Regions from separate parts of the Saccharopolyspora gloriosae genome, predicted to be linked through region 1. Evidence: riboswitches for the same ligand, from Rfam matches in the RefSeq annotation. Region 1 holds a riboswitch; the other holds the start of a gene.
What was found. A riboswitch is a leader RNA that binds a small molecule or an ion and turns the genes downstream of it on or off. The one in region 1 is predicted to bind cobalamin.
Positions count from the first base shown of each region.

Region 2: another riboswitch for cobalamin. It lies ahead of BJ969_RS10800 (ABC transporter substrate-binding protein); the one in region 1 lies ahead of metE (5-methyltetrahydropteroyltriglutamate--homocysteine S-methyltransferase).

Region 1 is NZ_JACHIV010000001.1:922,244-929,782, forward strand. Features, by position in the region: gene BJ969_RS04390 (TetR/AcrR family transcriptional regulator) at 1-122, shown strand, start outside; gene metE (5-methyltetrahydropteroyltriglutamate--homocysteine S-methyltransferase) at 241-2,529, opposite strand; cobalamin riboswitch at 2,657-2,895, opposite strand; gene BJ969_RS04400 (FG-GAP-like repeat-containing protein) at 3,102-3,722, shown strand; tRNA gene BJ969_RS04405 (tRNA-Arg) at 3,971-4,044, shown strand; gene BJ969_RS04410 (hypothetical protein) at 4,505-4,672, shown strand; gene BJ969_RS04415 (bifunctional copper resistance protein CopD/cytochrome c oxidase assembly protein) at 4,802-6,835, shown strand; gene BJ969_RS04420 (single-stranded DNA-binding protein) at 6,994-7,431, shown strand.
Region 2 is NZ_JACHIV010000001.1:2,432,554-2,440,092, forward strand. Features, by position in the region: gene BJ969_RS10785 (effector-associated constant component EACC1) at 1-94, shown strand, start outside; gene BJ969_RS10790 (caspase, EACC1-associated type) at 91-1,491, shown strand; gene BJ969_RS10795 (cytochrome P450) at 1,634-2,824, shown strand; cobalamin riboswitch at 3,101-3,231, shown strand; gene BJ969_RS10800 (ABC transporter substrate-binding protein) at 3,315-4,331, shown strand; gene BJ969_RS10805 (FecCD family ABC transporter permease) at 4,328-5,362, shown strand; gene BJ969_RS10810 (ATP-binding cassette domain-containing protein) at 5,359-6,117, shown strand; gene BJ969_RS10815 (effector-associated constant component EACC1) at 6,354-6,749, shown strand; gene BJ969_RS10820 (caspase, EACC1-associated type) at 6,757-7,539, shown strand, end outside.

The DNA of each region.
Region 1 (7,539 bases):
AGGCGGCGACGTTCGCGGCGCTCGTCGCCTGGAGCGAGGGCGGGGCGCGCGGCGACGCCGTGGCCGCGACCGACGAAGCGCTGCGATGGCTGGAGATTCCGCCCCGCCCGCGAACAGGGTGAGCCACCCGGATCTGAGCGGCGCGAGAAGGGAACGGCCCCGTCCGGTTGACCGGACGGGGCCGCACGAGGGGTGCCGGGGGCGGGAGCGGTGGGAACGACTACCGCCCCCGGCTTCGGATCAGCCGGAGGCCGGGCGCACGGCCTCCGTCGCGCTGATCACGTTCTTGAGCGCGGTCTCCACCTCCGCGTAGCCGCGGGTCTTGAGACCGCAGTCCGGGTTGACCCACAGGCGTTCCGCGGGCACCGCCGCCAGCGCCGCCTTCAGCAGGTCGGTGACCTCCCCGGCTTCCGGGACGCGCGGCGAGTGGATGTCGTACACGCCCGGCCCGACCCCGCGGGCGAACCCGACCGCGTTGAGGTCGTCGAGCACCTCCATGCGCGAGCGGGCCGCCTCGATGCTCGTCACGTCCGCGTCCAGCGCCACGATCGCGTTGATCACGTCGCCGAACTCCGAGTAGCACAGGTGGGTGTGGATCTGGGTGCTCTCGGCGATGCCGGAGGTGGCGAGGCGGAACGATTCCACCGCCCAGTCCAGGTAGTCCTGGTGCGCGGCGGAACGCAGCGGCAGCAGTTCGCGCAGCGCGGGCTCGTCGACCTGGATCACCCGGATGCCCGCGTTCTCCAAGTCCTTGACCTCGTCCCGGATGGCGAGCGCGACCTGCCGCGCGGTGTCGCCCAACGGCTGGTCGTCGCGCACGAACGACCAGGCGAGGATGGTGACCGGTCCGGTCAGCATGCCCTTCACCGGTTTCTCGGTGAGCCGCTGCGCGTACTTCGCCCAGTCCACCGTGATCGGCTCGGGCCGGGACACGTCGCCGAACAGGATCGGCGGGCGCACGCAGCGCGACCCGTAGGACTGCACCCAGCCGTTGTGGGTGCTCACGAATCCGTCCAGGTGCTCGGAGAAGTACTGCACCATGTCGTTGCGCTCCGGCTCGCCGTGCACCAGCACGTCGAGGCCCAGGTCTTCCTGCAGCCGGATGACGCGTTCGATCTCGTCCCGCATCCGCTGCTTGTAGGTGGCCTGGTCGATGCTGCCGGAGCGCAGTGCGGCGCGAGCCTTGCGCACGTCGGTGGTCTGCGGGAAGGAGCCGATCGTCGTCGTCGGCAGCGGCGGCAGGCGCAGCGATTTCCGCTGCGCGGCGAGCCGTTTCGCGTAGTCCCCGCGCTGGGCGTGCTCGGGTTTGAGCGCGGTGAGCCGGGCCTGCACCCGGTCGTTGCGCACCCGTTCGGCGTTCGCCCGGTCCGCGATGCGCCGGCGGCCGTCCTCCAGCTGCTCGGACACCGAGTCGCGGCCCTGGTGCAGCGCGCGGTCGAGGACGACGACCTCGTCGACCTTCTGCGCCGCGAACGCCAGCCACGACTTCACCTGCGGGTCGATGTCGGTCTCGGCTTCGACGTCGTAGGGCACGTGCAGCAGCGAGCACGAGGTGCTCACGGCCACCTCGCCCGCGAGGCCCAGCAGCGTCGCCGCTTTCGCCAGCGCCCCGTCCAGGTCGGTGCGCCAGATGTTGCGGCCGTCGACCAGGCCCGCGACCAGCGTCTTGTCCCGGAGCCCGGAGACCGACGGCAGTTCGTCGACGGTGCGTTGACCTGCGACGAGGTCCACGCCGAGCGCTTCGACCGGTGAGGACGCCAGCACGCCCAGCGCATCGCCGAGGTCGCCGAAGTAGGAGGCGACCAGGATCTTCGGGCGCTGCGCGAGCTCGCCGAGCCTGCGGTAGGCGGTGCGCAGCGCGTCCAGGTCGGCCTGCGAGCGGTCCGCGGCGAACGCCGGTTCGTCCAGCTGGACCCACTCCACGCCCGCGCGGTGCAGCTCGCCCAGCAGTTCCGCGTAGGCCGAGACGAGCTCGTCGACCTTGTCCAGCGGCCGGAACGACGCGGGCGCGCCGTCCCGCGGCTTCGACAGCAGCAGGAACGTCAGCGGGCCGACCACGACCGGGCGGGTCTTGACGCCCAGCTCAGCGGCTTCGTGGTACTGGTCCACCACGGTCTGGTCGGACAGCCGGAACGCGGTCTCCGGGCCGATCTCCGGCACGATGTAGTGGTAGTTCGTGTCAAACCACTTAGTCATCTCCAGCGGTGGCGCGGATTCCACGCCGCGCGCCATCGCGAAGTAGGTGTCGAGCGGGCTCAGCCCCAGCTCCGCGAAGCGGGGCGGTACCGCGCCGAAGGTGACGGCGGCGTCGAGAACCTGGTCGTAGTAGGAGGAAGTGTTCCCCGGCACGGAGTCCAGACCGGCATCGCGCAGCGAGCGCCACGCGTCGGTGCGCAGCGTGCGGGCGACTTCGCGCAGCTCCGGCTCACCGATGCGGGACTTCCAGTAGTTCTCCAGTGCCCGTTTCAGTTCCCGGTTCGGTCCGATCCTGGGATACCCGAGCACGGTGGATCCGATGGTGCTGGTCAACGCTCTCTCCTCGCGAGCTGGACGACAGTTCTGCGAGGTTCGGGCAGGCGTGATCGGCACCCGTCGCCGCGGACGGCGACTCGTCGACCAGGTCCTCCCGCGAGACCTCGCAACAGCGCGCGTCGCGTGGACGCGCGCACCGGCGGCAGGTCTTCGGACTCGTGGGCGTTCCCGGAGGACCGGGGTTCCTACTGGCCGTCGCTTCCCGAGCTCGCGCCCAGTGCTGTGACCGGTCTTCTCAGACCGGTGACGGCGTTCGTTCCCACTCACCGCTGCGGGGCAGTCCCGGATTCGCACCGGGTTCCCTCTTGCCTCGCGCAGCGCCGCTTTCGCAGAGCTGTGCGAACCACCAGCACTTCGGAGGCTACTTGCTTCTGGCGGGAAGACAAGGCCTTGACGTCCCGGTCACCCGGCGTGCACGTGGCCGCGCACGCGAGGATTTCCCGGCCCGGCGGGCAACCCGCGGCGCTCGGGAGCGTCTTCAGGACAGGTGGGGGGAGCGGTTCCCGTCCTGCCGAGCAGGTGGATTCGAGAGGGAGAAAACTGTGGGGATCAACGGAATTCGAGTAACCGTGAGCATCGGTGCGTTGGCCGCGGCGATGGCCCTGGCCCCGTTCGGCGTCGCCACCGCGGATTCGACCGAGACGTCCACAGTGGACTTGAACGGTGATGGGACGCCGGACACCGCGACGCTGGCCGCCGTCGGTGACGGCTCGCGGCAGGTCCTCAAGTTCACAGTGGACGGACGCGTCACCGAGGCGACGCTGACCGGTGACGCCTACGCCGGTACGCGGCCCATGCGGGTGCTCGACGTCAACCACGACGGCAAGCAGGAACTGCTGGTGAGCGAGTCCGTCGGGGCGAACACCGAGTGGTTCGGCGTCTGGGATCTCGGCGCCGACGGCGCCCCGCGCGAGATGACCACTCAGGACGGTCGGCCGCTCAAGATCAACGAAGGTGGCGGCGTCGCCGCGCGGCTCGGCTACGAGTGCGCCCCGGCGGGGTCGGACGGCCGCGTGCTGATCACCCTCGCGGCGTCGAACGAGAGCCAGACGACCGAACCCGCCTACGACGGCAAGCGCGTCGCCTACGACGTGCGCGACGGCGTGGCCGCTCCGGTCGACGAGTACCCGTTCGCCGGGGTCGGCCAGGACGACCCGGTGCTGGTCGTGGAGCCCGGCAGCTGCGCGTGAGCGGACGTCGGGGCCGTCGTGCCGGAGAGCGGCGCGGCGGCCCCGGCGCACGTCCTCCGGCCGTGCGGCCGTGACTCCTTTGTGACCGTTCAGCGGGTTCGAGGACCCGTAGCGGGGTCCGTTCCCGGGCTGAGTTGTCGATCAGCTTGCCGTTCGATACCGGCTCTGCAACGCCGATGGCGTCGGTACCACTGTCGACGGAGTGGCCGGTTACCCTGCTTCCTGCAGCTCACGTGAGCGATGCGCGGGCCCTCGTAGCTCAGCTGGACAGAGCAAAGGACTTCTAATCCTTAGGTCGCAGGTTCGAGTCCTGCCGGGGGCGCTTTTTCCTGGTCACCGGGCGCAGAGCCGATCTCGATCAAGATCGGCTCTGACCTTACCCCCACTCCGCGCGGTAGTCGCACGGAGTGCGGCGGCAGCCGGATCGACGTGCGCCTCGCGGGGAAGGCGTAGGGTCGGGGTACCGGAGGCGATCGGCTGCCGGTGACCGCGAGTGCCGCCGCAGGCGCCCCGCGGTCGTCCCGATCGACATCGCGCCGGAACCGCCGAGATGATCTCGGCCTCGTCGAATCCACACTGCACTCGTGCCTCCGCGATCGCGGACGGCGCCGCAGTGCCCGGTCTCCCTCCGGTGCCGAAGACGGGGCCGACGTCCGGCACGAACGCACTTCCAGAGCTGCGGAGCGGTGGAAGGCCGACCGAGCCGCGCAGCGAGCGTCCGCCGAGCGGACGTGATCGCGCACCCGCCGCAGCCGATTCACCTGACGCATGAGGAGATTTCGATGAACACGCACACCCAGCAGTGGTCCACCGACGTCGTCGTGGAGCCCGCGGTGTTCAGCCACCCCGAGGACCAGCAGCCCGCCCCGCGCCCGGAGGCGGGTGGGCGGACCGACCTCCGCTCGCGCGACATCCGGTTCTCGGAGCAGCCGGCCACCGCGGGGCGGTGAGCGCGCCGCCCGATCCGCGGCGGACCTCGCGTGGCGTCTCCGCCGGTCATCTCCGGCCCCGTGCCGCTGCCACCGTTGTGATGTCCGACCCGAAACCGCAGGTCAGAGTCCGGAAGTTAGGCTCGTTGCGTGGCTTCTGAGACCGTTACGCCCGACCCGCGCACCAGGTCCACCACCGTCGGGATCTTGGTCGTCACGGCCGGGATCCTCGCCGCGGTGGTGGCCGCGGCACTCACCGCGATGTCGGCGAGCGACTCCTACGCCGCCTACGGACTGCCCGATCCGGGAACGGTCACCAGCCTCGGGCTGCCGGTCGTCCGGGTGCTCGCCGAGGCCGGTGCGGTCGTGTGCATCGGCTCGTTGCTGCTGGCGGCGTTCGGCATCCCCGCGCGGCGCTCCGGACCACTGCTCGCCGACGGCTACGCCGCGGTGCGCACCGCCGGCTGGGCCGCGGCGGTGTGGTGCGCCGGTGCCTTGCTGCTCGTCCCGTTCACCGCCGCCGACGCGACCGGCCGCCCGATCCACGAGGTGCTCAGCGCCGAGGTGCTGTTCGGGCTCGTCGACGCGCTGGAAGAGGCCAAGGCGTGGCTGCTGACCGCGGGGATCGCGCTGGTGCTCGCCGTGGGCTGCCGGGTCGTGCTGTCCTGGGGCTGGACGGTCGTGCTGTTCGCGATCTCGCTGCTCGGGCTGTTCCCGGTGATCGCCACCGGCCACTCCGCCAGCGGCGGCGCCCACGACATCGCCACGAACAGCCTGCTGTTCCACCTGTTCTCGGCCACGTTGTGGGTCGGGGGGCTGGTGGCGCTGCTGGCGCACCTGGCGCGCGGCGGCGCGCACGCCGGGCTGGTGGCGCGGCGGTTCTCCCGGATCGCGCTGGTGTGCTGGATCGTCATGGCCGTCTCCGGCGTCCTCAACTCCTTCGTGCGGGTTCCGCCGGACCAGCTGGTCACGACGACCTACGGGCTGCTGGTCCTGGTCAAGATCGTGCTGCTGGCCGTGCTCGGCGTCATCGCCTACTTCCAGCGGGAGCGGGCGGTGCGGCGCGTCGAGGAGGGCGCGGACACCCTGCTGCGCCTGGGCGCGATCGAAGTGCTGACCATGTTCGCGACGATCGGGGTGGCCGTCGCGCTCGGCCGCACCCCGCCGCCCGCGGAGCTGGGCGCGGTCCCGGACCGCACGGAGCTGCTGATCGGCTATCCGCTGGACGGGGCTCCGACGGCGCTGAAGCTGTTCTTCGACGGCCGGTTCGACCTGGTCTACGGCACCGCGTCGCTCGTGCTGGCCGGGCTGTACCTCTACGGCGTGCGCGTGCTGCGCCGCCGCGGCGACCGGTGGCCGGTGGGCCGCACCGCGGCCTGGCTGCTCGGCTGCGCGAGCATCCTGTTCGCCACGTCCTCGGGCATGGGCCGCTACGCGCCGGCGATGTTCAGCGTGCACATGGGCCAGCACATGATCCTGTCCATGCTCGCGCCGGTGCTGCTGGTGCTGGCGGGGCCGACGTCGCTCGCGCTGCGGGCGCTCAAGCCCGCGGGGAAGGGCGAACCGCCCGGCGCCAGGGAGTGGCTGCTGGCGTTCCTGCACTCACCGCTGACCCGGTGGCTGACGAATCCGTTCGTGGCGCTGGCGCTGTTCGTCGGCTCGTTCTGGGCGCTGTACTTCTCCGGGCTGTTCGACGCGGCGCTGCCGGAGCACTGGGCGCACCTGCTGATGAACGCGCACTTCCTGCTGGCGGGTTACGTCTTCTACTGGCCGGTGATCGGCATCGATCCCGCGCCGCGGCCGTTGCCGTCGCTGGCGAAGGTGGGGCTGGTGTTCGCCTCGATGCCGTTCCACGCGTTCTTCGGCATCACCTTGATGATGTCCAAGAACGTGATCGGCTCGGACTTCTACCGTGGCCTGTCGCTGCCGTGGGCGCCGGATCTGCTGGCGGACCAGAACCTGGGCGGCGGGCTCGCGTGGGCGTCGGGGGAGGTGCCGCTGGTGGTGGTGATGCTGGCGCTGCTGATCCAGTGGTCGCGCGCCGATGATCGGGAGGCCCGGCGCTACGACCGCAGGGCCGCCGCCGACGGGGACGCGGATCTGGTCGCCTACAACGAGATGCTGCGGCGGCTCTCCGGTGGTGATGCCGCCGGTTCGGGCTCGCAATCTCGTTCCGATGGGTGACCCACGAAGGTGGAATCAGCCTCGATCTCGGGTGCGGTTGTCCACAGGCGCTCGATCTGTGCACAGATCGTGAAATCGGGGTAGCGCGGCGTGATCGCCGCGGCGCACTCTGGAATCGGGCCGAGGGACGGCTCCGATGCTCCGAAGGGTGGGCCGTGATGTTCGAGACGACCGTGGCAGTGGTGGGGACCGTGCTCACCGAGCCGAAGATCCGGGAGACCTCCCGCGGCGAGCGGGTCGTCAGCTTCCGGCTGGCGGGCAATTCCCGGCGCTACGACAAGGAAGCCGAGAGGTGGGTGGACGGCGACCGCCTGGTGGTCACCGTCAACTGCTGGCGCAGGGTGGCCGACGGGGTGATCGGAGTGGTGGGCAAGACCACGCCGGTGCTCGTGTCCGGGCGGCTGCACACCCGCGAGTACGAGTCGGCCGCCGGGTGGCGCACCGCCGTCGAGGTGGAGGCCGCGGCCGTGGGACTGGATCTGGCGCGGGGCAACCGTTTTCCCGGATCAGCCGATCGGCTCGCCGCCGAGCTCGACGCCGTCCAGGGCGAATCCGGCGTCGACCGGCCGCGGCCCGCGGCGGCCAGGGGCGGGTGACCTGCGGGGGTGCGGGGCGGTCCGGTGACCAGCGGTGGAGCCGGGCGAGCACGGGACGTGCGCTGCCGGTGGAGCGGCAACCGACGGCGGTGCACGGGCCGACACGGG
Region 2 (7,539 bases), 1.5 Mb from region 1:
CCGGACGATCGAGCTGGACGCGCATCGCGTCGACTCCCACGCCCTGTTGCAAGACCTTCGGGGGTTTCTCGATTCGCGGGAGCCGCCGCCGTGACGCGTTTCCCCGACCCCGCCGCGTCCAGGGCTGTACTGATCGGGTTCAGCCGGTACGACGATGTGCGCGCCCTACCGGCGATTCCTGCGGTGCGGACCAATCTGGCAGATCTCCGGAAAGCCTTGGTGGGCGCTGCCACCGGCACGATGAAGCACTGCGTCCGGGTCAGCGGGTCGGCTGTGACCACCACCGAGATCGGAAGCACCCTTGGATCCGCCGCGCAGGCGGCGACCGACGTGCTGCTGGTCTATTACGCCGGACACGGACTGGTCGACGATTCCGGGCAGCTCTACCTCGCGCTGCCCGCCACCGACCCGGCCCGCTTGCGCTGGACCGCGCTGTCGTTCGAGCTGCTCCGCTCGGAGATCCTCGACAGCCCGGCGAAAACCCGGATCCTCGTGCTGGACTGCTGCTTCTCCGGTCGTGCGATCGAGACGATGAGCGAGCCGCGGAACGTGATCGCGGGGAAGGTCGACATCGCCGGTACGTACATCATGACCTCGACCACGGCCACCTCGGTGTCGCACGCGCCCGCGGGGCAGCGGCACACGGCGTTCACCGGCGCGATGCTGGAGGCGCTGGGCACGTCCGGCCCCGTGAGCCTCGACGAACTGTTCCGCCACGTCGACCGCCGACTCTCCTCGCACGGACTGCCGCGCCCGCAGCGTCGCGCGGTGAACGCGGCAGGAGATCTGGCGCTGTGCAGGAGTTCGCCGTCGGACGCGCGTGCCGAACTCGCCGGGCGCTCGGAGCCGGAATCTCCAGCAGTGGCGACGGTCAAGCCATCGACGCGGCGGAGCGCCGCGGTGGACGTCGCCCGCCATGAGCACGCTGCCCGGGATGGTGCGGCCACGATCGGTTCGAGGACGCACGATGGGCACAAGAGCTACAAGATCCCCAAGACGTACCGCATCGCGAGGCCGCAGCGCAAAGCGGTTCGAACACCCTGGCAGCGGGTAGGGATCTTCGTGATCCTGGTGCTCGTCCTGATCTTGGCTGCCATCGGTCTGAGGTGGGGCGACATCCCCGCGGAGTGGGATCCCGTCGGGCGAGCGATCCGCTCCGATCCCGATTCCATCGAAACGGGTGTCCAAGGATTCATCCTCCTCCCGTCGGTGTCCGCCGCCATGATGGCTTCGATCGCCTACTTCTTCGTGGGACGAGATGTACTGCTGTCGCGTGCTGGTGCGACTGTTTCCGCGCTGGGGGGAGTCGTCGGGCTCCTAGTTGGTCCGGGTGCTGTCCTGTTCGCGCTCTCCGGAGGAGTGGTCGTGCTAGGTCAGTGGATGTCGCCGCTCATCGCGTTGTGGACTTCCGCGCTGGTGAACTTCGTCTTCATGCTGCTCGTGTTCGGGTGGGATCATGAAAGCGGTCATCACTTCACGTTTCGGCGGTGACCGTCCGGTCCGGATCGAGTGCGGCGTCCGCTGCCGGCGCCGAGGGCCGACCCGCTCCCGCGGTGTGGTCTTTTCCCCAGCGAATGGGGCCTAACGTCGGCGGCACGCCCATGATCGCTGCCCCGCCGCGGAGGACACATCCATGACCGTCGACGAGCTGCCGCTGCTGAAGTCCGAAGGGTCCGTGGTCGGCAGGCTGAGCCCGCTGATGCGGCAGCTGCGCGAACGCGGCCCCGTCGTCAAGGTGCGCACCCGCGCCGGTGATGAGGCGTGGCTGGTGACCCGGCTCGCCGAGCTCAAGCAACTGCTCAAGGACCGCCGCATCGGCCGCTCCCACCCCGACCCGGAGAACCGGCCCCGCTACCTCGACAGCCCGCTGCTGGACACCCTGGTGCGCAGCGACGATCCGGAGGTGGCGCGCGAGATCCACGTGAAGACCCGCGCCGCGCTCACCCCCCACTTCTCCGCGAAGCGGATGGTCGCGCTGCGGGAGCGGGTCGCCGCGCGCGTCGCCGCGCACCTGGACCGGATCACGGCGTCCGCGCCGCCGGTGGACCTGCACGCGGAGCTGTCGCTGCCGCTGTCGTTCGAAGTGCTCTGCGATCTGCTCGGCGTCGCCGAGCACGACCGGTTCATGGCGATGCTGGCCGGGGCCGGACGGCTCGACGAGTCGGAGAAGGTGGCCGTCGGAGCCCAAGAGCTGTTCGCCTACCTGCAGGAACTGGTCGAGGAGAAGCGCCGCGAACCGGACGAGCACCTCATCTCCGCGCTGTGCGAGGCGGAGATCGACGACGGCACGGTGTGCGAACTGATCTCCACGATCAGCTTCTCGTACCTGGTGACGCCGACGAACCTCAGCGCGGGCATCGCCCTGTTCGCCTCGCACCCCGAGCAGCGCGAACGCGTCGTGCGCGACCCCGGCCTGCTGGAGACCGCCGTCGAGGAGGTGCTGCGGCTGAGCAAGGTCGACGAGTCCTTCCAGCCCCGCTACGCCGGCGAGGACATCGAGATCGGCGGTGTCGTCATCAAGGCCGGTGACCTGGTGCTGTGCGACCACTACTCGCCGTCGTTCGACGACCGCGTCTTCGACGACCCGGAGACCTTCGACGTCGGCCGCAGCCCCAACCCGCACTTGGCGTTCAGCCACGGCCTGTCGCACTGCATCGGTGCCCCCCTCGCGCGCATCGAACTCCAAGAGGTCTACGGAGCGCTCCTGCGCCGCCTGCCCGACCTCACCCTCGCCGTCCCGATCGAAAAGGTCGGCATGCCCACCGATTCCGAAGACGACGAACAAATGGGCAACGGAATCGCAAGACTCCCCGTCACCTGGTGACGTCTGTGTCTTGTCAGCGACGAAGTCGCTGAGCAGCGACCACGCACGCAGCCGGAACACCCGCGGGTTCTCAGTGGCTTCCTCGCGAGGACGGCCTTTTCCCTCGTGGCGGAGCCACTCGGGAAAAAAGATCCCGCAGCGAGGAAGCAACTGAGGTTCCGCCACCCGACCACCTATGCAGGCCGCCCACCCCTGCTCACGGCGAGGAACATCACCTTGATGGAGTAGTGGGATGTCCGGTTAGGGTGCTCGGGAGCCTGTCGCGCCCGTGAGGGCAGGGAATCCGGTCGGAAGCCGGAGCTGACGCGCAGCGGTAGGGGCGATGGGCGAGGACGGCCACGGCCGGAACCACTGGACCTCCCGGTCCGGGAAGGGGCCTCGCCCGGTGAGCCCGAGCCCGAAGACCTGGCCGGCTCCCCGGACCGCAGGCGGTTCCGGGTCGCAGCCTGCCGGACTCCGCGCCTGGGTCCGGGGTGAGGAACCTCGTGCCATGCCGTTCTCGCAAGCCCGCTCGTTACGCCTCGGGCTGGTGGCGCTGGCCGCCGCTGTGCTGGTCTCGTGCGCCGCGCCCGCCGACGACACCATCCGCGGCGAGGCCGCGACGACGGTGCGCAACTGCGACACCGACGTCACCGTCGAAGCGCCGCCGCGGCGCGCGGTGTCGCTGAACCAGTCCACGACCGAGATCATGCTGGCCTTGGGGCTGGCGGATCGGATGGTGGGCACCGCGACCTGGACCGACCCGGTCGATCCGGCGCTGGCGGAGGCGAACTCGCGGGTGCCGCGGCTGGCCGACAACAACCCGTCGTTCGAGTCGGTGCTGGGCACCGAACCGGACTTCGTGCTCGGCGCCTACAAGGCCGTGTTCACCGATGAGGGGGTCGCCGACCGCGAGCGGTTCGGTGAGCTGGGCGTGCCGACGTACCTGTCGCCGAGCAACTGCTTCCCGGAGGAGGCGCCGCTGCCGAAACCGGTGGAGCTCGACGACATCTACCGCGAGGTGCAGGAGATCGCCGACCTGTTCGGCGTCCCCGAACGTGGTCACGCGCTCACCGAGCAGCTGCGCGGCCGGGTCGCGGCGGCGCAGCGGAAGGTCGCCGGGCTCGACTCCCGCGCCGAGACCTCGGTGCTGTTCTGGTTCGCCCGCACCGAATCGCCGTACATGGCGGGTTCCACCGGATCACCCGCGGTCATGACCCGCGCGCTGGGCGTGCGCAACGCCTACGCGGACATCAGCTCGATGTGGCCGCAGGTGTCCTGGGAGGACGTCCTCGCGCGCGACCCGGACCTGCTGGTGCTCGGCGACCTCACCCGCGACGGCGAAGGCGACGGGCTGGCGGCGAAGACCCGGTTCCTGCACGAGGATCCGGCGGTGTCCCGGCTCGCGGCGGTGCGAGACGGGCACCTGATGGGCATGACGGGCACCGAGCTCAACGTCAGCATGCGCACCGTGCGGGGCATCGAACGGCTCGCGGATCGGCTCGTCGAGATGGACCGGCAGCGGTGACGGCAGCGCCGTCAGCGGGGAGACTGCCGCCGGTCGCGATCGTGCTCGCCGGGATTCCGGCGCTGCTGCTGTCGATCGCGGTCGCGGTCACGCTCGGGCCGGCGCACCTCACCGTCGGCGACGTCGGCAGCGTGGTCGCCGATCGGCTGGGCCTGCTCGACACCGACGTCTCCCGCATCGGTCAGGGCATCGTGTGGCAGCTGCGGCTGCCGCGGGCGCTGCTGGCCGCGATCTGCGGAGCCGGGCTCGGCGTGTGCGGGGCGGTGCTGCAATCGCTGCTGCGCAACCCGCTCGCCGATCCGTTCCTGCTCGGCGTGTCCGCCGGAGCGTCCACCGGCGCGGTGTCGGTCGTGGTGCTCGGGCTCGGCGCGGGTGCGATCGGGCTCACCGCGGGCGCGTTCGCCGGGGCGCTGGTGGCGTTCGCGCTGGTGATGCTGCTCGCCTCGGTCGCGGGTGGGGCGGCCGGGCACACGGTGCTCGCCGGGGTCGCTGGCACCCAGCTGTTCTCCGCGCTCACCTCCTACATCGTGATCACCTCGGCGGACGCGGAGCAGACCCGCGGGGTGCTGTTCTGGTTGCTGGGGTCGTTGTCCGGCGCGCGGTGGAACGACGTCGCGATCTCCGCGGCGGTGTGCGCGGTGTGCCTGGTGCTGTGCCTGTCGCGGGCGGGGGCGCTGGACGCGTTCGCGTTCGGGCAGGACGCCGCGGCCTCCCTCGGCGTCCGGGTGGCACGGTTGCGGGCGGTGCTGCTGGTGGCGACCGCGCTGCTGGCCGCGACGCTGGTGGCCGCCGCCGGTGCGATCGGTTTCGTCGGGCTGGTGCTGCCGCAGGCCGCGCGGCTGCTCGTGGGTCCGCGCCACCGCGCGCTGCTGCCGGTGACCGCCGTGCTCGGCGCGGTGCTGCTGGTGTGGGTGGACGTGCTGGCCACGACCATCGCCGCCCCGCAGGAAGTGCCCGTCGGCGTCGTCACCGCGCTCGTCGGCGTGCCCGCGTTCGCCGTGCTGCTGGCCAAGCGGGGGAGGGTGTCGTGAGCCTGTCCGCGCACGACGTGTCCTGGTCCGCCGGAGGCGCGCTGATCCTCGACGGGGTGGGCCTGCGCGTCGACGAGGGCCGCACGGTGGGCCTGCTCGGGCCGAACGGGTCCGGGAAGTCCTCGCTGCTGCGGCTGCTGGCCGGACTGCGGCGACCGAGCTCCGGGGCCGTCGAGATCGGCGGGCGCGCGGCGCCGCAGTGGCCCCGGCGCGACCTGGCTCGCCGGGTGGCGGTGGTGGAGCAGCAGGTGGGCACCGACGTCGATCTCACCGTGACCGAGGTGGTCGCCCTCGGCCGCACCCCGCACCGCAACGGCTGGGGCGGCGCGAACCCGGCCGACGCGGAGATCATCCGGCGGGTGCTGGCGCAGACCGGGCTCGACGCGCTCGCGAACCGGCGCTGGCACAGCCTTTCCGGTGGGGAACGGCAACGCGCGCAGATCGCGCGGGCCTTGGCGCAGGAACCGGCGGAACTGATCCTCGACGAGCCGACGAACCACCTCGACATCGCCCACCAGCTGGAACTGCTCGCGCTGGTGCGGCGACTGCCGGTGACCAGCGTGATCGCCCTGCACGACCTGAACCTGGCGGGGATGTTCTGCGACGAACTCGCGGTGCTCTCCGGCGGTCGGGTGGTGGCCACCGGAACCCCGGCGGAGGTGCTGACCGAGCAGCTCGTGGCCGACGTGTACGGCGTGCGGTGCTCGGTGTCCATTGTGGATGGAAATCCGCACGTGCGATTCCGCGCCGGGTGAAAATCGGCGTTCTGTCGGGTTCGAGCTCGAATTGATCACCGTGCGTGTCGTCGAGCTCGACTCCGTTGGTTCGATCGGACGACCCGAACGTGCGCCCATGCGGGTTTTTCGTGAATGTGCGGCGAAAAGGACCCACCGCCTTCGCGCGCGTCGTGACTCGCGCTAACGTGGCTCCGCGGAATTCGCTGATTTCCGGACGCGTTTCGCCGTTTCGAACTCGACAACAGGGGGTCGACGTGGACCTGGAGATCTCGCTGACCGGGGACGATGCGGCGGACGACTTGCGCGCACTGCGGACGTGGCTGGCCGAGGAGCCGGAGCTGCGAGGGCGCGTGCAGCTCGTCGAACGTCCTCCCGAACCAGGTCATCTCGGCACCGTTCCGACGTTGATCCTGGTGGCGCTGGGAACCGGGGCGACGACGTCCGGAGTCGTCACCGCCGTGAGCACGTGGTTGCAGCACCGGGCCGCCGAGGTCGCCTGCACCGTCACCAGGACCGCCGACGGCACCGGTGGCACGTTGTCCGCCGGGCAGCTGCGAGCAGCGGACCTGACCGCTCGCGGGCGGCTCGCGAACGAACTGTCCACGGCGCTCGCCGCGACCACGTCCGATGCGTCGCGCCTGGAGGGATGATCCGGCGATGGCCGAGTTGCGCTCGCCGGGTAGCAGGGTGGTCCTGGTCGGCACGCAGAGCTGCGCGAACGACGTCGCGGCGCCGCCGGTTCCCGCTGTCGAGTCCACTATGGACGATCTGGCGGGCGTGCTGGCGAAGCGGTGCGGGGTGCGTTCGGAGCAGATCATTCGGATCTTGGATTCGGCCGATCCGATGCGGATGGGGCTCGCGGTGGCGGAAGCGGCGGATCAGGCGACGGATGTGCTGCTCGTGCACTACGTGGGGCACGGGTTCGTCAGCGCCGACGGTGAGCTGTACTTGGCGACGAAGGCGACGGACCCCGAGTCGTACCGGCTGGAGCACAGTTCCGTCGCGTACTCCTCGATCCGGCGGAGCCTGCTCAACAGCCGGGCCCGCGCGATCGTCGTGGTGCTGGACTGCTGCTTCTCCGGCCGCGCGATCGGCACGCTCAGCTCGCAGGACCCGATCGATCTCGCAGATGTGCACGGTGGGTACGTGCTGACTTCGGCGGCGCGTGATCAGGTCGCGCTGGCGCCTCCCGGGGCCCGGCACACCGCGTTCACCGGTGAGCTGATCCGGCTGCTCGACCGCGGCGATCCCACCGGTCCGGCGCTGCTGAGCATGCGCGACGTCTTCCGGAGTTTGGACCGGGAGCTGCACCGGCGCGGACTGCCCCGGCCCCGCCAGCGCGGCAGCGAACGCATCGACGACCTGGTGCTGGCCGCGAATGCCGCGCACTCCGCGACCACCGTCCCGCCGCGAACGGCTCCACTGCCTCCTGCGCCGCCG